Regions from separate parts of the Ochrobactrum sp. P6BSIII genome, predicted to be linked through region 2. Evidence: predicted binding sites of a transcription regulator. Region 2 holds the regulator's gene; each other region holds the start of a gene.

Region 1 (7,980 bases), on a different contig from region 2:
GGCCAGCCGCTCATTGCGCGCATCCTGAAGTTCGTCAAAATCGTTGACGAGCTGCGAGACAATTGGGCCGGGCAGTCCTGAAAGTGCAATCTTTTGGACGATTGCACGGATTCCCAGAATCGCGTGGTCGACGTCCAATGTAGAAACGGTGTTGTTCTGCTGTCCCCATTCGTCGTCGATGACGATGGTGCGATAGTTCAGCACCGCTGTTTTCAGTTCCGCGTTGTCGAGAACGATTGGGTTCGCCGTGTCCAGCAATCGATGAATGGCGGAACGTTCCTTGCTGACGGAAAAATCGGCGCGAGAATTGAGCGACCAAGCGTCAGCAGCCACAAAGCCCATGGAAAGCGCCCATGCCGTCGCAATCGTGCCGAGAAATGCCGGGGCGGGTATGGAGAAGATATCGTGCTTCGCGTGCCTGCTGAGATATCGTAATGCGCCATAGCCGACGCTATACAGTATAATCGCAAATGCGATGAAAAATAAAAATATGGCATAGGTGGGAAGTTCTATAAGTGTAGTGAGCATTGTTTATTCCTCCGCCATACCCCAGAATAGTGGGACCAATAATAACTGCTGGTTTGGCGCTGGCAATCGAGTGTAAAAACAATGAACAGAAAGGTCGTTGCAGACGACCATTACAAACAAATCTCCGGGGAGAAGCTTCGATGATTTATCCGGTGCAGGACAGCTATGGCAATCGTATCGGCACAATCATGCCCGAAGATGCCGAGAACCCCGAGGAGCGTTGGGTCGCCTATGCGATCCATGACCAGCGTAAGGCTTTTGGCAGCTGGCAGGCCGCACGTGACTGGATCGAACAAAGAGCTGCAAATGACGATAAGAAATAAGCAATATCAGCCGAAATTTTCTCGGATTTTCGGCGGTTAACCTATATTAGCTGTTTTGGATGCATTCGGAACGAGAAAGACTATAGTTTTTTGAAATGGTCTTTTCGCTTGGGAGAGTTTGAATGCTACGGATTGCCGCTCTGAGTGTTTCCTTGCTTGTTCTTTCATTGCCCGCGACGGCGGCATCCAATAAATGCGCCAATGCGCAAGACCAAGCCACGATGACCCAGTGTGCAGGCGATGATTTTTCTGCGGCCGACAAGAAGCTGAATGCCAGCTTCAAGGAAATCCAGAAGCGTCTCGCCGATGATGCAGACGGCAAGAAGCTGTTTGTCAAAGCCCAGCGTGCCTGGATTGCATTCCGCGATGCTGAATGTGATTTCACGACTGCGGATTCATCGGGAGGCACCATCCATTCGATGCTCGTTGCCTCTTGCAAAACCGATCTGACCAAGCAGCGCAACGAACAGTTCCAGAAATATCTGAGCTGTGAAGAGGGTGATATGAGCTGTCCGGTTCCTGCCGCGAACTGATGCTGCGCCATATTTCAGGCGACAACCGGGCGCACAATCCTCCTTGGAAGGATCAGGCGAAATTATAACGATCATAAGCCTGTCTTCCGAATCCAAGGAGGATATGCCGTGAAAACGATGTTTCTAGCACTCGGATTGGTCGCGCTGTCGACCGCTGGCGCATTTGCTGCCGAACCTGCCAAAATGATGGACAGCCCGTCCGGCAAAATGCTGGTCACGCCGAAAGGCATGACGCTTTACACCTTCGACAAGGATATGGGCGGTAAGTCGTCATGCGATGGCCAATGTCTGAAAATGTGGCCTGCATTTCATGCAGAAAAGGCCTCGAAAGCGGACACAGATTTCTCAGTCGTCAAAGCAATGGATGGCAAGGATATGTGGGCCTATAAAGGCATGCCGCTTTATCGTTACCATGAAGACATGAAGAAGGGCGATGCCAAGGGGGATGGCAAGGGCGGCGTGTGGCACGTCGTTAAGTAACGAAGGGCGCTACGGCGCCCTTTTCGGGCCGATGGACCTCATAAAGATCGTCAGTGGATGACGACGGCATAGAGCAAGGCCGCAAAATTAACGAGCATGAAGCCCGTTCCCATATAGGGCATGGCTTTTGAGAAAAAGAGCTGTAGCTTGGCCATAGACCATCTCCGCAATTGAATGATTGCGGTATCCTAAAAGGTATTTAAATCCATGATCTGGCGGGTAGGTTTCCCGTTGTTGCAATTTGTAACGACAAGTTGCTCTCGAGCTGAGCTATCCGCACCGAAACCAAACTGTTCCACTTACCGCAGACTCTGACGGGATCAGTTGCCGGTCGGTGCGGTTCCTCCGGAAACGCCCTTGTCCGGAACAGGCATCTTGTTGCCGTCCGGATTGGTCACCATGGTCAAGGCCGCCAATGCCAGCAGAATGGGCGCAGCAAGGACGACCACTCTCAGCACGACGCAAACGGCGTGTTTAACGCGTCTCCATGGTGAGGCTTGTCTCATGTGCTTATTGTTGCACAGCCTGACCTTTCCAACGAGTTAACAGATCATAAGGTTCTAATATTCTCGCGATCACAATGGCCGCGCGATGATTTGGGGACAGGTGGTGGGCATCTGCGCGCTCTTTTGCATGGCAAAGGAAAACACCAAGGATTTTTTACACAAAGGCCTCGAATCGCTTGACGAAGCGGGCAGGGATCAATATTGGAACTGCGCAGAGCACAACCAATTGATTTGGAAACGCTCTCAGGAAGGCCTCGTGGCGGAGTGGTTACGCAGAGGACTGCAAATCCTTGCACCCCGGTTCGATTCCGGGCGAGGCCTCCATCTCTTTCCAAAAATCACTATAAGCACTTGATACTCAATGATTAATTTATTGAGTGTGGCAATCTGTTCCCCGGGCGTTCTCCCACACCAAATTGAGGTGTGGCAATCTGTTCACTCTGCACCCCCTCCCGTAACGCATGGTTTCTGTCTGAACCGCTGTGCGTGCGAAGCAAGCGGTTAGCGCAATGCTGGGCGGAAGACAGGTGCAAGCCTATTGTTGCTGCGCTTGCGGCTGGGGTTCATTCGTTTGCGGCTGAGGCGTCTGTGTGGGAGCGGGGGCAGGTTCTTCTGCAAGAACTTCATTTGTCTTGGCCTTGATTTCTTCTGCCGTCTGTTGGCTGATCAGACCTTGCGATGCGGCGAAGCCTACGACAATTGCAACGATTGCGCCGACGAGCGCGGCTTTGAGCTTCGGTGACATAAGGTGCTCTCCTGCCAATATGGTTTATGTCCCGCCCGGACTTCTATTATCGACCTTATGCTATAGCCATGTAAAGATTCAATATTGTTGATCGCATCCAAATAGCCTTCGCATGCCGAAATACGACAAGTGCCGTATAGCATAGAAGCCAATTCTGGCGTTTGCTCTACCTGGATTGTGTAACAACGCCGGCATGATCAGATTGTATTTCGGCGTCATGCTGGCGAGACCAGCAGAGGAGGAATGATGAAGACCATAGCATTGTTAGCTGTTGGTGCATTCATGGTGACGGGGACTGCGTTCGCAGCAGTGCCAGCGAATGGAAACATGGACACTCAGACAGTAAAGTCCGAAAAATCTGCTGCTACCATCCTTGCGAGCGGCAAGAACAGGGTAGGATCTTTGGGAGGTTCGGGATCGGGCCTCGCTGGTGGCAAGACCGTTTGGGGCGGGTGAGAAATTTGCCCCGTTTAGGCGGGGCAGACGCTCATTCGTGCTTTGCTGCTACGATCCCATTACATCGCGGCATTTGCCGTACAAACGGCTCGTTACACGGCCACCGAGCGGTGTGTCAGGTCACGTCATCCTGGGCTATAATGCCGCCTTCGCCTTCGAGGATGGCGATGCGTTTGGCTTCCGAAGCCGTGAATTTCAACCGAACGCCAACGCCGCGCTCATCTTCAGGGATAAAGACCGCACCTAAGTCTTCCAGAGCCACTTGCAGCTTGTTGATAACTTCGGCTGAAGGCTTATCGATTTTTCGTTCGAAGTCTTCGATAACCGATGCGTCCACTTTTGACAGCTTCGCAAGATTATCGCGCGAAATCTCAACGAGTGCGCGGCCCGCTCGACATAGTGGTCCTGTGAGCATTCTATCCTCCGTGTCTGTATTTATCGGGATTGAACCGCAAGTCTCGCGCCGAAACAAGTTAGTTTCAGCGCGAAACCGAGCGGTATGAATTCCACTCAGGCAGCAACCACTCAATCCTCTTCGTCGCGATCTGGCGGTGTCTGTGTGCGGGCGAGGTTGCCTTTCGAGAAGGTATAGCCCGTTTCCACTGCATTCAGCCCGAACTTGTTGCGCAGGCGATCAATCGCGGTTTCAGCCACAGCGCGTTTGGTGGCTTGTGTGTCGACCAGATCGGGCGGATCGGCTCGCTCGCTCGATGAAAGCTCGCTGACGCCGATGCCAAGCAGTCGGAATTTGGTTCCGTCCAACTCCTTTTCGAGAAGCTGCAATCCATGACGGAAAATGCGGTCGGCCAGCTGGGTCGGGTCGGAAAGCTGGCGATTGCGGGTGCGTAGCTTGAAGTCCTGTGTTTTGAGCTTGAGCACAACCGTGCGTCCGGCAATTTCGCCAGCCTTCAGGCGACGCGATACTTTTTCGGCAAGCGCGCGCAAAACAGGAACGAGATCAGCAGCTGTCGAAAGATCGGTGTTGAAGGTTGTTTCTGCCGAAACGCTTTTCATATCGTGATCAGGCTCGACACGCCGGCTATCCTGTCCACGCGACAGGCGATACAGACGTTGGCCCATGGTGCCATAGGCCTTCATCAGTGCGCCTTCATCCATGGTCTGAAGCTGACCGATATTGCGGATGCCATCGCTTTCCAGCTTGGCCGCAAATGCCTTGCCGACACCCCAGATCATGCTCACTGGCTTGTCGCGCAGAAAATCCAGCGCCTCGGCTTCGCCGATAACAGAAAAGCCGCGCGGCTTCTCCAAGTCGGAAGCCACCTTGGCGAGATATTTGCAATAGGACAGGCCGATGGACGCGCTGATTCCGATTTCGCTTTCCACGCGTTTGGAAAAGCGCGCCAGAACAACGGCGGGCGGTGCCTTGTGCAATCGTTCGGTGCCACTGAGATCGAGAAACGCTTCGTCAATGGAAAGCGGCTCGACCAGTGGGGTGAGGTCGCGCATCAGTTGACGCACCTCGCGCCCGACGCGGGCATATTTCTCCATATTGGGTTTGATGACGACGGCTTCCGGACAGGCGTCAAGCGCCTTGTACATAGGCATGGCCGAGCGCACGCCATGAATACGCGCAATATAGCAAGCGGTGGAAACGACGCCGCGCTTACCGCCGCCGATAATGAGCGGCTTGTCGCGTAATTCGGGGTTATCGCGCTTTTCCACCGATGCGTAAAAAGCATCGCAGTCGATATGGGCAAGCGTTAGCCTGTATAGTTCCGGGTGTCGTATCAGGCGCGGGCTGCCGCAGGAATAACAGCGGCGCACGGAAGCGCTCTTCTGCAACGACAGGCAGTCGCGGCATAAGCCTTGCTCAGAACTGTTTCCGGCGAAATTCTCGACCATCGTGAATGTGCACAGCATTGTCGTCTGACCAGTTATCATCGGAACGAGGCTGGCCTGATGAACATAAAAGGAACATATCTTCTATATCATCAATCCGGCGCGGCGCCACTGGCAGAGCCGCGCCTAACCGTCATGCTCTTGACATTGGCTGCGATATCACCAAGTTTAGTGTCATGAACAACCATTTGGCCGCCATACTCCATCGGGTTCAACCGATCGCGGGATAAAGGCCCTCGAGCCCTGCCTAGCGCAGATGGGCTCCGGGGGATGGTTCGTCGCTTGTCTCAAGCGAACTCGATAAGCGCTTTCACAAAAACATCCCAATCATCCACTTCGAGCCAAGACGCTCGGAGATATTTATCTTTATAACAGTGAGCTATCGCCATGAGCGTCAAGAATCGCAAGAAGCCTAATATTGTCGTCAGTGACGTTGATTACGAGCGCCTGATGGGGCTGGCCAACAGCGTCCCCGAGCAGCACGAGGAAATCGCCGACGAGCTGATGGCCGAACTTGACCGCGCCAAGGTTGTGCCTGCCAAGCGCCTGCCGCAGAACGTTGTGCATATGGGCTCGGTGGTTGAATTCCGTTCCAATGACGGACATGAGCGCCGCGTGACGCTTGTTTATCCCGGCGAGGCGGACATTGCGCAGGGCAAGATTTCGATTCTGACACCGATTGGCACGGCATTGATCGGCCTTGCGCCCGGTCAGTCGATTTCATGGACCGCACGCGACGGGCGCGCACATGAGTTGAACGTTGTCAGCGTTTCGACAGCCGAAGAGGTGGTCACGGGACCAACTGCTGCCTGAAATCAGGTGTGAAACAGAACGGCGTCTTCGAATCAGTTGGCGCCGCTCTGCAAATGCTGGCCTGCACCACCGGGCAAAAACGAGGCCGCTTTCTGGATAATGGCCGGGTCACGCCCGGTTTCCTCACAGAAGCGCATCAGCGTCGGTTCGTGGCTCAGGAAAAACTGGAGCACACCGGCCAGAAAGCCCGGTTCACGCGCAGCCTGACGGATGGATGAGGCTTCGATGCCCGTCAGTGCCAGAAAGCGGGGCAGCAAATCCTTATCCTGCGCGAGCCATGCCAAAGCTTCAATGGCGAGGCCTTGCGCTTCTGTTTCGTTCATAAGCGTTTTCACCGTCACTCTCCATTTCAAGCGATCCCAACAGCCGCCGCTAAGGCCTGCTATTGTTTTCATATAAGATGCATGCCCTTGTAGCGACAACGGAATTATTTGCCTTTCGTCAATGAAATGAGGTTAAATCAAAGAGTGCACCGAGGGGAATGTCGGCGCGCACTGTCTGGTGTCAGCCAATGCCAGTGGATGAATGAAAAATCGGGCCGGGGAATTGCCCCAGGGAAGTTTCGATGACGAAAAGCGTAATGATCGTCGAAGACAACGAATTGAATATGAAGTTGTTTCGCGATCTTATCGAAGCCAGCGGATACGAAACGATCCGGACACGAAACGGTCTCGAGGCGCTTGATCTCGCACGCGAACACCGGCCAGACCTCATTCTCATGGATATCCAGCTTCCGGAAGTCTCAGGTCTGGAAGTGACCAAGTGGCTGAAAGACGATGAAGAACTGCGCCATATTCCGGTGATTGCCGTCACGGCTTTCGCCATGAAAGGCGATGAGGAGCGCATCCGGCAGGGCGGATGCGAGGCTTATATCTCGAAGCCTATTTCTGTTCCAAGATTTATAGAAACGATAAAGTCTTATCTGGGCGACGCTTAGGCTCGACCAGGCGAGGGGGATCATGACTGCCAGAATTCTCGTCGTCGATGATGTGGCTTCCAATGTGAAGCTCCTGGAAGCGAGGCTGCTTGCTGAATATTATGAAGTCGTCAGTGCCTATAATGGGTTCGATGCCTTCGAGATTTGTCTGGGCGGCCAGATTGATGTCGTCCTGCTCGATGTTCTCATGCCCGGCATGGATGGCTTCGAGGTCTGCCGCAAGCTGAAGGACGACCCGCGCACCTCCAACATTCCTGTCGTTATGGTGACGTCTCTTGACCGCCCGGAAGACAAGATTCGCGGATTGGAGGCAGGTGCAGACGATTTCCTGTCCAAGCCGGTCAACGATCTTCACTTGATGTCCCGCGTGAAAAGCCTCGCCCGCCTGAAGCTGGTGTCGGACGAACTGTTCCAGCGCAGCAACAGCGTGGCCGATGCGGAAGTTGAGGCGCTGCTTTTAGCCAAGGTTTCCGGTTCCGGTCCAAACCGGCAGGACGCCGCGCGTATCCTCATCGTGGATGAGGATGAAACGGCGGCAGCACGTTTGCGCCTGATTTTAAGTGAGACCTATAGAGTCGATATCGCTAATGATGCCAATACCGCTCTGATCAAGGCGATCGAAGCGGATTACGACAGTATCGTCGTTTCGGCGGCTTTCACCTATTACGATCCGCTGCGTTTGTGCTCGCAACTGCGCACCATCGAGCGCACCCGACTGGTGCCCATTATCCTGATCGTGCGGGAAGATGAAGGCGCGCTTGTTGTTCGCGCGCTGGAACTTGGCGTCAACGACTATCTG
Region 2 (7,980 bases):
CTGGCGCTGGCGTACCGGTCGCGAAGCACGGCAACCGCGCCCTGTCCTCGCGCTCCGGCGCTGCAGACACGCTTGCCGCACTTGGCGTCAATATCGAAGCCGATGCGGAAACAATCGGCCGTAGCGCCCGGGAAGCCGGTCTCGGCTTCATGTTCGCCCCGATGCACCATTCCGCCATGCGCCACGTCGGCCCTTCCCGCGTCGAGCTTGGAACGCGCACGATTTTCAACATACTTGGACCGCTCGCCAACCCGGCAAGCGTGAAGCGCCAGCTTTTGGGCGTATTTGCGGCCCAGTGGGTTGAGCCTCTGGCGCATGTGCTCAACGAGCTTGGCATGGAAGCCGTCTGGGTCGTCTATGGCGACGGCCTTGATGAGATGACCACCGCTGGCACCACGCAGATCGCGGCGCTTGAAAACGGCACTGTCCGCACGTTCACAATCACGCCTGAGGAAGTCGGTTTACGCCGTTGCAAGCCGGAAGAGCTGAAAGGTGGCGATGCTGCGGAGAACGCCAAGGCGCTGATCGCCGTTCTCGAAGGCGCCAAGAACGCCTATCGCGACATCGTGCTTCTCAACTCCGCCGCTGCGCTCGTGATCGCAGGCAAGGCCGAGGATCTGAAGGACGGCATCGCTCAGGCAGCCCATTCCATTGATAGCGGCGCGGCATTGGCCGTTTTGCAAAAAGTAATCGCTGTCTCAAACGACAAGACAGTCTGACGAGAGGAAGCGCATCATGTCCACCGACATTCTCCGTAAGATCGAAGTCTATAAGCGCGAGGAAATCGCTGCTGCCAAGGCGTGTCACACGGTTGAAGACCTGAAGGCGCGCGCCAAGGATCAGGCCGCACCACGCGGTTTTCTCAAGGCGCTTGAAGCGAAACGTGCAGCCGATCAGTTTGCACTGATCGCTGAAATCAAGAAGGCCAGCCCTTCCAAAGGTTTGATCCGCCCGGATTTCAATCCGCCAGCACTGGCAAAAGCCTATGAAGACGGTGGCGCTGCCTGCCTTTCAGTTCTGACCGATACGCCATCCTTCCAGGGCGCGCCGGAATTCCTGATGGCAGCGCGAGAAGCATGCAGCCTGCCTGCTTTGCGCAAGGATTTCCTGTTCGACACCTATCAGGTCTATGAAGCGCGCAGCTGGGGTGCGGACTGCATTCTGATCATCCTCGCAAGCGTCGATGACGATCTGGCCAGGGCACTGGAAGAAACCGCTTTCGAACTCGGTATGGATGCGCTCCTCGAAGTGCATGACGAGGCCGAAATGGAACGTGCGCTCAAGCTTTCTTCGCGTCTGCTGGGCGTCAACAATCGCAACCTACGCACGTTTGAAGTCAGCCTGACCGTTTCCGAACGCCTGTCGAAAACGGCCCCTGCCGACCGTCTGCTGGTTGGCGAAAGCGGCATCTTCACCCATGACGATTGCCTGCGTCTGGAAAAGTCCGGCATCGGCACGTTCCTCATCGGCGAAAGCCTGATGCGCAAGGACGATGTTGCCGCCGCCACGCGCGAGCTTCTGACCGGCAAGGCTTAATGTCATGACCTCGGATGCGGCCAAGCTCACCCATCTCGACCAGACCGGCGCTGCCAATATGGTGGATGTCGGCGCCAAGGATGAGACGGAGCGGCAGGCCGTTGCCGAAGGCAGCGTGACCATGAAACCGGAAACGCTGGCGCTCATTCTGGCGGGCGATGCAGCCAAGGGCGATGTGATCGGCACAGCGCGTCTTGCAGGCATCATGGCTGCGAAAAGAACCGCCGACCTCATTCCGCTTTGCCATCCACTCATGCTGAGCAAGGTCGCGGTGGATATAGTCCCGGATCACGCATTGCCCGGTCTGCGCGTGCGTGCGCTTGCCAAACTGAACGGCCGCACTGGCGTTGAAATGGAAGCGCTCACAGCCGTTTCCGTGACGTGCCTGACGATCTATGACATGGCCAAGGCTGTCGATCGCCATATGGAAATCGGCAATATTCGCGTTGTGGAAAAGAGCGGTGGCAAGTCCGGCGACTGGAAGGTCTGAAGCGGCCTCACAAAACTGAGTTCGAGAGGAAATACGATGTCCCTTCTCCCGGTCGAAGATGCTCTGGCGCGTATACTCTCCTCCGCAGAACCGCATGGCCTTGAAACTCTTACGCTGAATGAAGCTGGCGGGCGCGTTGTTGCCCGCGCCGTCGAGGCCCGTTTCCTGCAACCACCTTTCGACTGCTCGGCCATGGATGGCTATGCGCTGATAGCGCCTGCAGAAATCGCCTATCCCCTTCAGTTGACCATTATCGGTGAATCCGCTGCTGGCAAGCGTTTCGAAGGCTCCCTGCTGCCCGGACAGGCCGTGCGCATTTTCACCGGCGCGCCGATACCTGAAGCCGCTGATACGATTGTCATTCAGGAACATACCGAACGTTCCGGCGATCAGCTGACCATTCTGGAAGGCATCGAACCCGGACGGCATATCCGCCGGGCCGGTCTCGATTTTGCTCCCGGCAAGACCGTCATACCGGTCGGTCGCGAACTGGACGCACCCGCCCTGTCACTGGCTGCTGCAAGCGGCAATCCATCGCTCGATGTGTTTCGCAAACCGCGCATTTCCATATTGGCTACCGGCGATGAACTTGTTCCGCCCGGAGCCACGACCGGACCGGACCAGATCGTCGCTTCGAACAGTGTGGGCATTGCCGAAATCGTGCGCCGCGCTGGCGGCTACTCCGAAGATATGGGCATCATTCCGGACGATCCGACACAGATTGAATCGGCTATTGCCAGCGCTCTGAACAGTGGAACCGATATTCTGGTGACCGTTGGCGGCGCATCGGTCGGTGATCGCGATTACATGCATAGTGCTCTACGCAATTGCGGTGTCGATCTCGGTTTCTGGAAAATCGCCATGCGTCCCGGAAAACCACTTATGTACGGGCGCAAGACTGTCGACGGCAGCACCGTCCATGTGATAGGCCTGCCCGGAAACCCGGTTTCAAGCCTCGTTTGCAGCCTCGTTTTTCTTCGCCCGCTGATCGCGAAACTTGCAGGCACCGATCTGACGGCAGATATCCGCCCTGCGAAACTCGGTCAGGCGATGCCTGCCAATGACCATCGGCGCGATTTTGTACGCGCCACGGTCGAATCGCAAAGCGATGGAACGCTGCTGGCAACACCATTTCCAGTACAGGATTCGTCCATGCTGACAGCCCTCGTCGGCTCCAATGCATTGCTCATTCGTGACGAAAATGCCCCGGCAGCAGATGCAGGCAGTTCGTGCCGCGTGCTTATGCTACGTTAAAAAGCACCAGAATGGTCACTTTTGCTGCCTCGAAACAACGCGAAGCAAAAGCCACAATGGATTGAAAATAAAACGCTTCCTTGGATAAGGACCGGCCCGTCACGGGGCCCTGTGAACGTTCCGGCAACAAGCCGCCAGCCCGTTAATCATTTTAAAACCATTGCAGAACAAGACTGGAACATATAGTGTTCGTTCTGGTTTTGTTTTTCTCGATTCTTATCTGGTCGGAGGGTGTCGCGCATGTTGACCCGTAAGCAGCACGAGCTTCTGCTGTTCATTCATGATCGTCTGAAAGAAACAGGTATTCCGCCATCTTTTGACGAAATGAAGGAAGCGCTCGACCTTGCTTCCAAGTCGGGCATTCATCGGCTGATCACCGCTCTGGAAGAACGGGGCTTCATTCGCAGGCTGCCGAACCGGGCACGTGCGCTGGAAGTGCTTCGCCTGCCGGATTCGATTGCACCGGGACTGAACGCGCAGAAGAAATTTGCGCCGAGCGTCATCGAAGGCAGCCTGGGCAAGGCCCCTCCTGCACCGGTGCAGCCGTTACGCTCCGCACCTGTTGCGACCAATGATGATGTTTCGGCGACCGTATCGGTACCGGTCATGGGTCGCATCGCCGCCGGTGTGCCGATCTCAGCCATTCAAAGCCAGACGCATTCGCTCAGCCTCCCCCCGGAGATGATTGGTGCGGGCGAACATTATGCGCTGGAGGTCAAGGGCGACTCGATGATCGAAGCCGGGATTTTCGATGGCGATACAGTCATCATCAAGCGCGGCGATATCGCCAACCCGGGTGAAATCGTTGTCGCACTGGTTGATGATGAAGAAGCAACCTTGAAGCGGTTCCGCCGCAAGGGCGCATCTATTGCGCTTGAAGCCGCAAACCCAGCTTATGAAACACGTATCTTCGGCCCAGACCGCGTTCGCGTGCAGGGCAAGCTGGTCGGATTGATCCGCCGGTACTGATCGTTAGGTCCGAAAATGGAACCGCGTTTTCGGACGGACATGCGCAAAATGCGGCTTGAACCGCCGACTAGTTGAATTGCAACGCGCTCAAAACACTATTATCATTCGCATCTGCCCGGCCCCTGATCGTCAGTGGCCAGGCATTGCGTTTCTGCCTTTTGAGTAGGCTGCTTCTTCTTATATTCCCGATCAGGTAAGCCACGTGCCGCGCGCGAATAGAGCCGGAACAGATGCCACGGACGCCGTGGCTCATCGATGGCGAAAGCTAGCCTGTCGTCATAACGCGGATCGGTAAAATTGCGCCGCTGAGGTGTGCTGTCGTTTACGGACGTCAGATCGCCAGCAAGAGCCACGATAGAATTGCCGGTCGTGTCTTTCTTGTCGCCAAGTCTCATCTCCACTGTGCCTCGCAACGCCAGATCACGGCGGTTGATGACGAGCCTCTTTTGATGTGCACATCCCGGTATTTTCCCGGCTATCGCGAGGATAACGATATCACCGACATCGCAAGCGACGTCCTGAACGGCAGGATCAGCCGTATAGGCCAGTACACGCCCATCGCGTAATGTAATCGCGCATAATTCGTCTTCGCAGATAAAGCCGTCAGTCGGTATTCCGCGAAGCCTGTCTTTTGCGTGCTGTGGTATCAGGAATTGCGTTGCGAGATAGGCTGTTTTCCAGTTGTCTATTGTGAACTTTGACGGCCTGTCGCGGTTCACAGCAAAACGCCCATCGGGCAGACGAACCCCAACCAGCTTTGCATCTTCGGATATCACAACATCTGGAAACGGCTCGTGCACGAAGGCAATAAATCCCGCCAAAACAAATAGTAACGCCAGAATCTTGAATCGCGTTGTGAACAATACAGCGATCACGAGCGCTATGGTCCAGAATGCGAGCGCTGCTATCGGCATCGCTCCCGGATTGCCATCAGGCGACCATGACGCGATCATGCTCGCAAGGGTGCGGACAATCCAGATACCAGACCCGGCAATGGTCAATGGCAGCCAATCTAGGCCAAGTGGCATCAATACGAGGCCCAGAACGGAAAAAGGCATGACCAGTGTGGCGATCACCGGATCGGCCAGCACATTGCCGATCAGCCCGAACGGTGCGGTATTGTTGAAATGATAGGCGGCGAAAATGCCGCTCGCAATTCCTGCCACAAGCGATGTCCCGGCAGCAGCAATAGCTGATTTAACAACCTTCATTGGCAAACCGGCCGCTGGCGAAGCCGCACGCCTCTCCACATGCTGCAATTTTTTGGCTTTACGCGCTCCCCACCACGCATAGCCAGCAATCAGCGCCGCCGTTGCCGAATAGGACATCTGGAAACTCGGCCCGAGTATTTCATGCGGTGAGATTGCTATTGTCACCACACCGGCGACTGCCACATTGCGCATGCTGAGTGCAGCGCGGTCAAACAGCAATGCGCTAAGCATGACGGCGATCATCACATAGCTGCGCTGGGCTGCAACGTCGGCACCAGACATGGCGAGATAGAACGTGCAGCTTAGCAACGACAGGAAAGCGGCATATTTCTTGACCGGGTGCCGGACGCTGAAGGCTGGAAAGAGCGCAAAGGCAGACCTGAGAGCAAACATCACGACACCCGCCGCCAGCGCCATGTGCAGACCTGATATTGAGAGAATATGCGCCAGACCGGCCTTGCGAAGGTCCTCATTGGTCTCCTCGCTGATGCCACCGCGCGTACCGGCGATCAATGCGGCGGTGACATTGCCATCTTCACCGCCGATCACCTCCTCGACCCGTTCCGACACGCGCACGCGGAGCAAGGCAATCCATTCGCTGATTTCTGCCGTCAGACTTGTCTGTGGCGGAACATTTGCCGTCTTCGGATTTCCCAGAAAGAACCCGTTTGCTCCGATACCGTTGAAATAGGCATGGAAGGAAAAGTCGTAATTGCCCGGACGCACCGGGCCTGACGGCACCCGCAACCGCGCAAAGCCGGTCAATCCGCCACCGATCGATGTATCCGCCGGTATATCTCGCGCATTGATGCGAATACGTGTCGGTGAAAAGCGCAGTGTCGGGCGTTCTGTTGTCAGCAAATCCAGTGTGATACGCCAGCTTCCATTATCCTGTGCATCCAGTGCAACAACCCGGCCAGTGACACGCGTCGACACATCGGAACCGAGCATCGGCGTTGCCATGCGTACGGTTTCCCATTTGCCGCTCACAAGACCAAGCTGGAAAGCAACTGCCAATGTCAGCACCTGCCCGGCAAAGAAGTGCTTCCGCATCAGTATGCGAATGATAACCAGCCCGACCAGTAAGGCCAGAATGGGCGTCCAATCAGGTTCGAAGGAGAAAGTGAAATAGATCACCGCACCCAATCCGCTGAAAATCGGAATCAGCAGAAAGAAAATTCCGCGCGCCGTTTCGAGATGGATGGCTTCCGCGAAAGCAGCGGGAGTTCTCCGCGCCATGTCGGCAACGGTGTCGCGCCAGCCGGTTGGTTGAACGTCAGGCGGCTGATTTTGGCCATCATGATCGGCAGGCGCGGTTGTGGGTTCAGGCCACGGTTCTGGAAGATAAGAACACGTCAGGCCATCGGGCAGGCTTTTGACAAGCGCCCGCTCATTGGCCTCATCCGAAGCCTTGGCCATATCACCTAAGCGCGTCATGCCCCCGCCTGACTGCAAAAAAGGTCTTTTTGTCGAAATACCCCAAAAGAACAATGCCGCAAGGCGCCGAAACAAACGCGAAGCCCTTGCGCGTAGTGCTGCCTATGCTACATGAACGCCAGTCGAAATCGAGAGGGTTTCGTTATAGAAATCCTCGTTCTCGCTCTTTGGAAGCGAGTATCGGAATTCAGTTTTGCGCCCCTGCCCCGGCAATTGCCGCTGTCTTGACGGGCGCGCAATAAAGTGGAGCTACCATGTCGAAACCGGTCGTCACCCGTTTTGCCCCTTCGCCCACGGGTTATCTTCATATCGGCGGTGCCCGTACTGCCCTGTTCAACTGGCTTTATGCCAAGCACACGGGCGGCAAGATGCTGCTGCGTATTGAAGACACCGACCGTGAACGTTCCACCGATGCAGCCACCGCGGCCATTCTCGACGGTCTGACCTGGCTTGGTCTCGACTGGGAAGGCGATGCGATCTCGCAGTTCGAACGCGCTCCGCGTCACCGCGAAGTCGCCGAAGAACTCGTCGCTCTAGGCAAAGCCTATTACTGCTACACGACGCCGGAAGAGCTGGAAGAAATGCGCGAGAAGGCGCGTGCCGAAGGCCGCCCGCCGCGTTATGATGGCCGCTGGCGCGACCGCGATCCGTCCGAAGCGCCTGCAGGTGTAAAGCCTGTCATTCGCATCAAGGCGCCGCAGGAAGGCGAAACACTCGTGCGCGACGCCGTACAGGGCGATGTGCGCTTCCCCAACAAGGATCTCGATGATTTCATCATTCTGCGTTCCGACGGCACGCCGACCTACATGCACGCGGTTGTCGTTGACGACCATGACATGGGCGTCACGCATATCATCCGCGGCGACGATCATTTGACGAATGCAGCGCGCCAGACCGTGATCTATGACGCCATGGGTTGGGATGTGCCGCAGATGTCGCATATTCCGCTGATCCACGGCGCGGATGGTGCGAAGCTTTCCAAGCGTCACGGCGCTCTCGGCGTCGATGCCTATCGCGCCATGGGCTACCTGCCGGCGGCACTCCGCAATTATCTCGTCCGTCTTGGCTGGAGCCATGGTGACG
Region 3 (7,980 bases), on a different contig from region 2:
CCACGGATTGCGGGTTTTTTCTGCTGGGATGACATACGCTTCAATACTCCCTGTTGTGCCCGGCGCGACCCGCCGGTTGACACATGATCTTCGACCGCGCTTCTACAAAGCACGGAAGCTGTTGTCGGCACTGGAGCCTATGTCGATCTGACAAAAGCAGACCGGCGCTCCAAGCCGCTGTTAAGGCGCATTTATGCGGCGTCAGATGTTTTCCATCCGACTGCAAAATGCGATGACCGGAAACGCCTCTAACGGCAGATTTTCTCTATCGGGCGAGAAAAGGGGCAGAAACGGAATGATGTTGCGGCGCATAAAACCGTCCTGAGAAGCCAAGAACTTTTCAGGACCTTGCGTTTGATCGCAATCATCCACCCCGGTGCCAATTTTAGCCCGGTAAAAAACATCAGCCTTTCTGAGAAAAACGCATTTGCGCCACGAATTGACGTCCAGTCACCGAAATTATTGGTGCAGGCTAACACAATTTCGCGAAAGAATCAACAAATTGCCAGATATGTCCCGTCTGGCAACTTAATACACCTGTTTTGCCGGTGCTTTCCCGTGATTTTATTCGTCTTTTGCCGCCTTAATGTAGAAAAAGCAAGTGAAAGGCGATGCTAATCTACATGCGATGGCAAGACGATAGGCAGGTCGGAACTCAGTCGCCGCTGCCTGGCTCCGGGGAGAAATGGTTTTCGAGCTTACCCGTGACGCCGTCCATTTCCTTGGCTTCCGGCAAGGCATCCTTCTTGACGGTGATATTCGGCCACTTCGCCGCATATTCCGTGTTGAGTTCCAGCCACTTGTCGAGGCCAGGCTCGGTATCCGGGCTGATGGCTTCAGCAGGGCATTCCGGCTCGCACACGCCGCAGTCGATGCACTCGTCAGGATTGATGACGAGCATGTTCTCGCCTTCATAGAAGCAATCGACCGGACAGACCTCGACGCAGTCCGTATATTTGCAGCGAATGCAATTATCGGTCACGACATAGGTCATCGTCGAACTCCTGTTACCGCCCCTCTTTCCGAGAGGTGGTTTATCCATCCTGGTGTTTTGCGCCGATATCCGACAGGCCTATGGAAATGGCTGTGTCATGAAATATCTCGCCACGACGTCACGGTCCATGGAAACGATAGTGGATCGGATGACCCATTTTATCGTCATGTCCTTCGTGACACAGCGTGAGGTAACGATTTTATTGCGCTCTGACAAGGGTGCAATCGCCGCATTATAAGCATCGCGCAAATAGCGGAAACCGCATTTCGTCTCAACCTGAAAGCGTAGAAAACACTTTCGTCAAAGCGCCTTACAGAGCAATTTCCATCGCGGTCACTTCTGCGGCTGCGGCAACACGTCCGGATCAAATCCCGCGCAAGCGGTCCGTATCGCGGCGTTCTTTCTTGGTGGGGCGTCCAGCGCCGCTCTCACGCTGCGGCAGAGCTGTGACTGTCGGATCGCTCGAAGATACCGGAGCTGGCGACATATCTTGATAGAGAAGCTGGGCTTCGGGTGCGGGGCCACGCCGCTCGCCGGGCAGAAGCACCTTGTAAACGAGGATGCGGCGATCAAGTGTAACGGTCAGCACATCGCCGACTTTCACCTGATGTGCAGCCTGATCAATCTTGTCGCGGTTGACCCGGACCTTGCCGCCGACGGCGAGTTTCGCCGCCAGCGATCTTGATTTGACCACGCGCGCGAAAAACAGCCACTTGTCGATACGCTGTCTTCCGCTCGGTTCACCGGTCATCTTACTTCTTCATCTGCTCCTTGAGAGCCAGAAGCTTGGCGAACGGCGAATCGGGATCGATCCGTGCGGGGCGTTCCTGCTCGAAGCGCTTGTTGCCCTGCGATGCGCCATGAGGGGCACCATGCTCGCGCTTTGGCTGGCGGTCACGACCGCCGCCGTCACGGGGCTTGCCCTTAAAGCCTTCGCGCTTGCCCTGACCTTCGCCGTCATGATTGTGACGCTTGTTCTTGTCGAAACGCTTGCCGCCACGCGCATTCTGCTCGTCGCCGCCTTCGGACTTGCGCGCCTCGCCCTGCTGACCACGATTGTTCTGGCCACCATGACGCTGACGGTTGTTCTGTTCCTGATTGCGGTTACGACCTTCGAAACGGCCCTGACGCCACAGGAGAACCGGCTTCGGCTCTTCAACAACCGCGTCACCGGCAGGTGCAGCGGCTTCGGCAACGGGGGCTTCCGCAGCTGGTGCTGGCTCTTCAGCCTTCACTTCTACAGCGACAACCGGTGCTGGCACTGGTTCTGCAGCAGGCACGGCAGGCTTTTCAGCTTCCGCTGCAACAGCGGAAACGGCGACGCCTGCATCCTTGGCAGCAGCTTCGGCAGCAAAGGCATCCAGTTCTGCAAGCTTGGCCGCAACATCGGCTGCTTCCATCGCCTCATGGCGATAGCCCAGGCTCTTGAGGATTTCTTCCATGTCTTCGGTGGTCGCACCGAGGATCGACATCATGGCAGGCGTGACGATGAAACGTCCGCCGTCATAAGCGCCATCCGGACGAACACCCGAACCCGGACGCCAGGCCAGAGCCGGACGGATGAGATCGGCAAGACGTTCCAGAATGTCGATACGAACTGCACGACGGCCAAGCACGCGATAGCCTGCCAGACGGTAGAACATCGGATCGAAAGCCGGATCGACGACAACCGACGTACGACCAGCAGCCAGAACATTGACCACATCGCCGTAACCGGCACGCTCGCGGCCATCGTTCTTCAAGGCCCAGAGCAGCGTGATGAGACCGGCAGGAGCCGGCTTCAGCAGCATGGGCATGAAGACGTGATAGGCACCGAAACGCACGCCGAGACGACGGAGCGCCGCACGCGAATCTTGATCGAGACCGCGTACTTCCTCCACCACCTCACGGCGCTGGAGAATACCGAGGTTCTCGACGATCTGGAAAGCCAGACCGCGCGTCATGCCGGTCAGCGCGTCTGCACCAGCCAGATCGGTCAGGGGCTTCAAAACGGTTTCGATGTGATGCGCCACGAAACGGTCAATGCGCGCAGCGACCTTGTCCCGTGCGGGACCGGTGAGCTGTTCGTCGGCAAGGATCACCGTGCGCGGCTTCAGAATGTCGTCACCTGCAACCAAAGTTGCGACGGTCGCACCGACCCAGCGCAAGACGCCGTCCGAACCAAGCGCGAAGTCTCCGTTGGGAGCAGCCGCAAAGCGCTCCGCACGGCGATCGAACTCGGCGGCCAGCGCCTTTTGCGCAGCCGTCTTCACTGCCTTCGCGTCCGGCCCCTCGGCCTGGACGTCGGCGGTGAAACGGAATCCTTCCAGTTGCCCAATATTGTGGCCTTCGACACTCACGTCTCCGGCCGGGCTGATTTCTGCTTCAAGCATGGCATTCTCTCTCAGGCGCCTCATAAGCACGCTTGTCCTGCGGTCTACAAAGCGTTTCGTCAACCTTTCATGCAGCGCGTCGGACAATCTGTCCTCTATTTCGCGCGTCTTTTCCTGCCAGTGTGTCGGATCGGCAAGCCAACCGGGCCTATGCGACACAAAAGTCCAGGTTCGAATTTGCGCCACGCGGTGCGACAGAGTGTCGATTTCCCCCTCTGTACTGTCGGCGCGGCGCACCTGTTCGCTCATATAATCTTCATCGACGCTCCCTCGGCGCACTAGATCCTGATAGATAGACGCAATGATATCGGCATGTTGTGCCGGTGCGATCTTACGATAATCGGGAAGCGCACAGGCATCCCACAAAAGTTCAATTCGCGCCGGCGTTGTCGCAAGGCGCACAATCTCTCCGTCTTTCGACAGATTTTCAAGCGCCTGCTGGTCAACAGCCGGCAAAGCCTTGGCAAGCCCCTCGACCGGGGCCGGGGTTTCCAGTGATCGGCGCAGTGCCTCAATCGACGAGAAGTCGAAACGCTCCGTGCGCCATTGCAGCACTTTCACCGGATCGAAATTATGCGCTTCCACCCGCTCGACCAGTTCGTCGTCGAAGGGCTGCACCTGCCCCGTCACACCAAATGTGCCGTCGCGCAGATGGCGACCGGCGCGACCGGCGATCTGCCCCACTTCGGCAGGCGTGAGATCACGGAACTGATAGCCATCGAACTTACGGTTCTGCGCGAAGGCCACATGATCGACATCGAGATTGAGGCCCATGCCGATGGCATCTGTCGCCACAAGAAAATCTACGTCGCCCGACTGATAAAGCTCGACCTGCGCGTTGCGCGTGCGCGGCGACAAAGCGCCCATCACCACAGCAGCCCCGCCGCGTTGGCGACGGATCAACTCGGCAATCGCGTAAACCTCATCGGCAGAAAATGCGACGATGGCAGACCGGTTCGGCAGGCGCGTGATCTTCTTGGAACCGGCATAGGCCAGATGCGACAGGCGCGGGCGTGTTACCACATTAATGCCGCGCAGGAGTTTTTCCAGAATGGTGCGCATGGTCGCGGCACCGAGCAGAAGTGTTTCCTGTCGTCCGCGCAGATGTAAAATACGGTCTGTGAAAATATGTCCGCGTTCAAGATCGCCAGCGAGTTGCACTTCGTCGATGGCGACGAATGCCACATCGGTGCGGCGCGGCATGGCTTCCACAGTGCAAACGGAATAACGCGCAGTGGGCGGGACGATCTTTTCCTCGCCGGTGACCAGCGCGACATTAGCCACGCCGACCCGTTCGACGACACGATTGTAGACCTCGCGCGCCAGAAGGCGCAGCGGCAGGCCGATCATGCCGCTCCCGTGCGACAGCATACGCTCGATTGCGAGATGGGTTTTGCCGGTATTGGTTGGCCCCAGCACCGCAGTCACGTCGCGGCCGCTCAGGGTCAGCGGCAAATCATGGGCAGGGCGTTGGTTCATGCCAATAATAGAATTCCCGGTGCAGGCACCCCAACATGCAATTGGGAGGCCGATTGTCGTGTCTTGCGATAGCACTATACGACCTTGGCCGAAAGCGCTCCTGTTAAGTTTGAACCACCCGCGATTTTAAAATAGGCAGCCCGACATTTTTTACAAATGGCCGATCTCAGCGAACGACCCGATTTAACGAATAGAACGACTCTGGAACGAATCGGCTACGAATCGCTGACTCTGATTCCTTCGCCTTTTGTTCACGGCAACATATGGTAACCGGATTGTCGATAGCCACCATATGCTGAATCTCATAGATGCGACGTCCCAACATAAACAGAACAGAACGCGATTGGCGTTAACTTTTGCCAGAAGCGCGTCAACAGCTTATGACAGCACTTTGAGCAGTTTAAAGAAAACTTAACAATTCCTAATAGTTGGTTATCGAAAATCAAGTCGCGAAAGCCATTTTCATTAACCTTCAGGCCAAAGCCGGAACGAATCGGCGACGAATCGGTGATTGATCAATTTTCTCTCTTTGTTCTCACCATATCTGGTAGGCTTTCACCAAAGCGCACCATATTGGAACATCGATTACCGCAACGATACACCCGAAAACCGGACAGAGAAGCCGTTTGGCGTTAACCTTTGAACGCTCAAGCGGAACCCTCCCCGTCTGCATTCGCCATCAAGCCTGTCATTGCGGACATAAAAAGGCAGGCTGCGGAAACCCACAGCCTGCCCGAAAGATAAAGCCTGATCGGAAGCAGATCAGTCGCGCTCGACACACATGGCAACACCCATGCCGCCGCCGATGCAAAGTGTCGCGAGACCGCGCTTGGCATCACGGCGCTTCATTTCATAAAGCAGCGTGGTCAACACGCGCGCGCCTGACGCGCCAATCGGATGGCCGATGGCAATTGCGCCACCATTGACGTTGACGATCTCCGGATTCAGGCCAAGATCGCGAACAACGGCGCAGGATTGTGCGGCGAAAGCTTCATTGGCTTCCACCAGTTCCAGATCGTCAATCGTCCAGCCCGCCTTTTCCAGCGCCTTGCGCGTTGCCGGGATCGGACCAGTACCCATGATCGACGGATCGACACCAGCCGTTGCCCAGGAAACAATACGCGCAAGCGGCTTCACGCCGCGCTTGCTGGCTTCCTCGGCCTCCATTAGTACGACTGCCGCAGCGCCGTCATTCAGACCGGAGGCATTGCCCGCCGTCACCGTGCCTTCCTTGTCGAAGGCGGGCTTCAGCTTGGTCAGCGCTTCGATGGTCGTGCCCGGACGAATATATTCGTCGGACGAAACGACAACGTCGCCCTTGCGCGTCTTGACAGTGAACGGGACGATTTCATCCTCGAACTTTCCGGCCTTCTGCGCGGCTTCCGCCTTCTGCTGGGAGCCGAGCGCGAATTCATCCTGATCGGCACGGGTCAATTGCCACTGGCGTGCAATGTTTTCTGCGGTGATCCCCATGTGATAGCCGTGGAACGCATCGGTCAGGCCGTCCTTGAGCATGGTGTCGATCATCTTGAAGTCGCCCATTTTCACGCCGCCGCGCAAATGCGCACAATGCGGCGCCATGGACATGGATTCCTGACCGCCAGCCACGATAACCTTCGCATCGCCGGACTGGATCTGCTGCATGCCGAGCGCAACAGCGCGCAGGCCGGAGCCGCAAAGCTGGTTGATCGCAAAACCCGTTGCTTCTTTCGGGCAACCGGCGGCCATTGCGGCCTGACGGGCTGGGTTTTGCCCCTCGCCTGCCGTCAGCACCTGTCCGAGAATAACCTCATCCACGTCGTCAGCCGCAACGCCTGCCCGTTCCAGCGCCGCCTTGATCACGGTCGCGCCCAGTTCATGGGCAGGCACAGTGGCGAAAGCACCGTTGAACGACCCCACTGCCGTGCGAGCGGCGCTGGCGATGACGATGGCTTTCGGATCGGTTGCGGCAGTCATGCTATTCCTCCGTGACAAACTGTTGCGACAGAGAAAAACCAAAAAGCCCGGCTTGGCAAGGATTACATCATAAACCTTCGGTAAAGCGAAAAGCTGTTTCTCCGGAATAGAGGTACTTTAGCGGATGCGGATCATCCCCCAGACGCTAAAATGGCAGCATTGAAACAGGAGGTTCCCATGGTCCAACTCACGCTCGATCAGGCCAATTCCATCATCGCAACAGCCTTTGCCAAAGCCAGCGATCTAAAGCTCAAGCCGCTTGCCGTCTCGGTTTTCGATGCAGGCGGCAATCTCAAGGCGTTTCAGCGCCAGGACGGCACGTCGATCCTCCGCTTCGAGATTGCATCCGGTAAAGCCTTTGGCGCTCTGGCGGTCGGGACCGGCTCGCGCTGGCTGCACAATCAGGCAAAGGATCGCCCGCATTTTCTGGAAGGCCTCTCCGGCGTTTCCGGCGGCAAAATCGTTCCAGTACCTGGCGGCGTCATCATCAAGAATAGCGATGGAGAAATTGTTGGCGCGGTCGGCGTTTCGGGAGATACGTCAGACAATGATGAAGCTGTCGCCATTGCTGGCATAGAAAAGGCCGGTTTCACCGCAGACGCCGGTTGAACTGAAAAAGAAGAAGGCCGCCCAATAATAGCGGCCTTCATTTTTTATCTTTTATCGCAAGTTCTTGTGGGCGAAATGCACTATAGCCCTTGCGCTATTTTCGTCCAACCGCCCGTCAAGATTAGGTGTGTCAGACATATATTTCGAGAAATTATCTTTATAATCTGCATTATCTATAACATTAAAAAAAGAAGATGCAGATCTAAAAGAAACGCTGGAATTTAATATGATTGCCTTGATGATATCATTCATTGATAGCCACCATTAAATAAATTTATAATACACAGTACTTTTCAACGGCTACATTGAGGCAAAAAAATGTCCGGTCAGTTTAGACCGACTTGCGACCGGCGATTTATTCTTCGTTTCTCTAAAATTCCGAAAGATAATAAAAGAAAACGCCGCTCCCGGTTTCCCGGAAACGGCGTTTTTGAAACGTGTCTGCTAGGCTGCGGTAACCGCAGCGTCAGACCTATTCCTTAGCTTCGAGGACCTGACGGCCGCGATACATACCGCTCTTCAGATCGATATGATGCGGACGACGAAGTTCGCCCGAGTTCTTGTCCTCGA

What was found. Region 2 encodes LexA, which represses DNA repair genes until DNA is damaged. Its sites were predicted from a motif close to TGTTCNNNNTGTGTTCNG; they were not measured.
Region 1: FHW00_RS03730 (DNA polymerase IV) is a predicted target of LexA. The motif match lies at 5,492-5,509, and genes of this name have one in related genera.
Region 3: FHW00_RS15395 (helicase-related protein) is a predicted target of LexA. The motif match lies at 5,037-5,054, and genes of this name have one in related genera.

Annotation. Positions count from the first base shown of each region.
Region 1 covers NZ_JACGXB010000002.1:288,165-296,144, forward strand. The annotation lists gene FHW00_RS03695 (bestrophin-like domain) at 1-528, opposite strand, end outside; gene FHW00_RS03700 (hypothetical protein) at 669-851, shown strand; gene FHW00_RS03705 (lysozyme inhibitor LprI family protein) at 974-1,384, shown strand; gene FHW00_RS03710 (COG4315 family predicted lipoprotein) at 1,493-1,864, shown strand; gene FHW00_RS24500 (hypothetical protein) at 2,185-2,313, opposite strand; tRNA gene FHW00_RS03715 (tRNA-Cys) at 2,621-2,694, shown strand; gene FHW00_RS03720 (hypothetical protein) at 2,906-3,115, opposite strand; gene FHW00_RS03725 (hypothetical protein) at 3,687-3,986, opposite strand; gene FHW00_RS03730 (DNA polymerase IV) at 4,097-5,434, opposite strand; gene rnk (nucleoside diphosphate kinase regulator) at 5,819-6,244, shown strand; gene FHW00_RS03740 (DUF3572 domain-containing protein) at 6,277-6,579, opposite strand; gene FHW00_RS03745 (response regulator) at 6,810-7,181, shown strand; gene FHW00_RS03750 (PleD family two-component system response regulator) at 7,204-7,980, shown strand, end outside.
Region 2 covers NZ_JACGXB010000020.1:7,784-15,763, reverse strand. The annotation lists gene trpD (anthranilate phosphoribosyltransferase) at 1-719, shown strand, start outside; gene trpC (indole-3-glycerol phosphate synthase TrpC) at 736-1,536, shown strand; gene moaC (cyclic pyranopterin monophosphate synthase MoaC) at 1,541-2,026, shown strand; gene FHW00_RS21405 (molybdopterin molybdotransferase MoeA) at 2,063-3,280, shown strand; gene lexA (transcriptional repressor LexA) at 3,521-4,249, shown strand; gene FHW00_RS21395 (ComEC/Rec2 family competence protein) at 4,351-6,897, opposite strand; gene gltX (glutamate--tRNA ligase) at 7,152-7,980, shown strand, end outside.
Region 3 covers NZ_JACGXB010000010.1:115,529-123,508, forward strand. The annotation lists gene FHW00_RS15380 (CarD family transcriptional regulator) at 1-35, opposite strand, end outside; gene fdxA (ferredoxin FdxA) at 656-994, opposite strand; gene FHW00_RS15390 (RNA-binding S4 domain-containing protein) at 1,359-1,745, opposite strand; gene FHW00_RS15395 (helicase-related protein) at 1,747-4,845, opposite strand; gene FHW00_RS15400 (acetyl-CoA C-acetyltransferase) at 5,608-6,801, opposite strand; gene FHW00_RS15405 (GlcG/HbpS family heme-binding protein) at 6,979-7,410, shown strand; gene rpmF (50S ribosomal protein L32) at 7,883-7,980, opposite strand, start outside.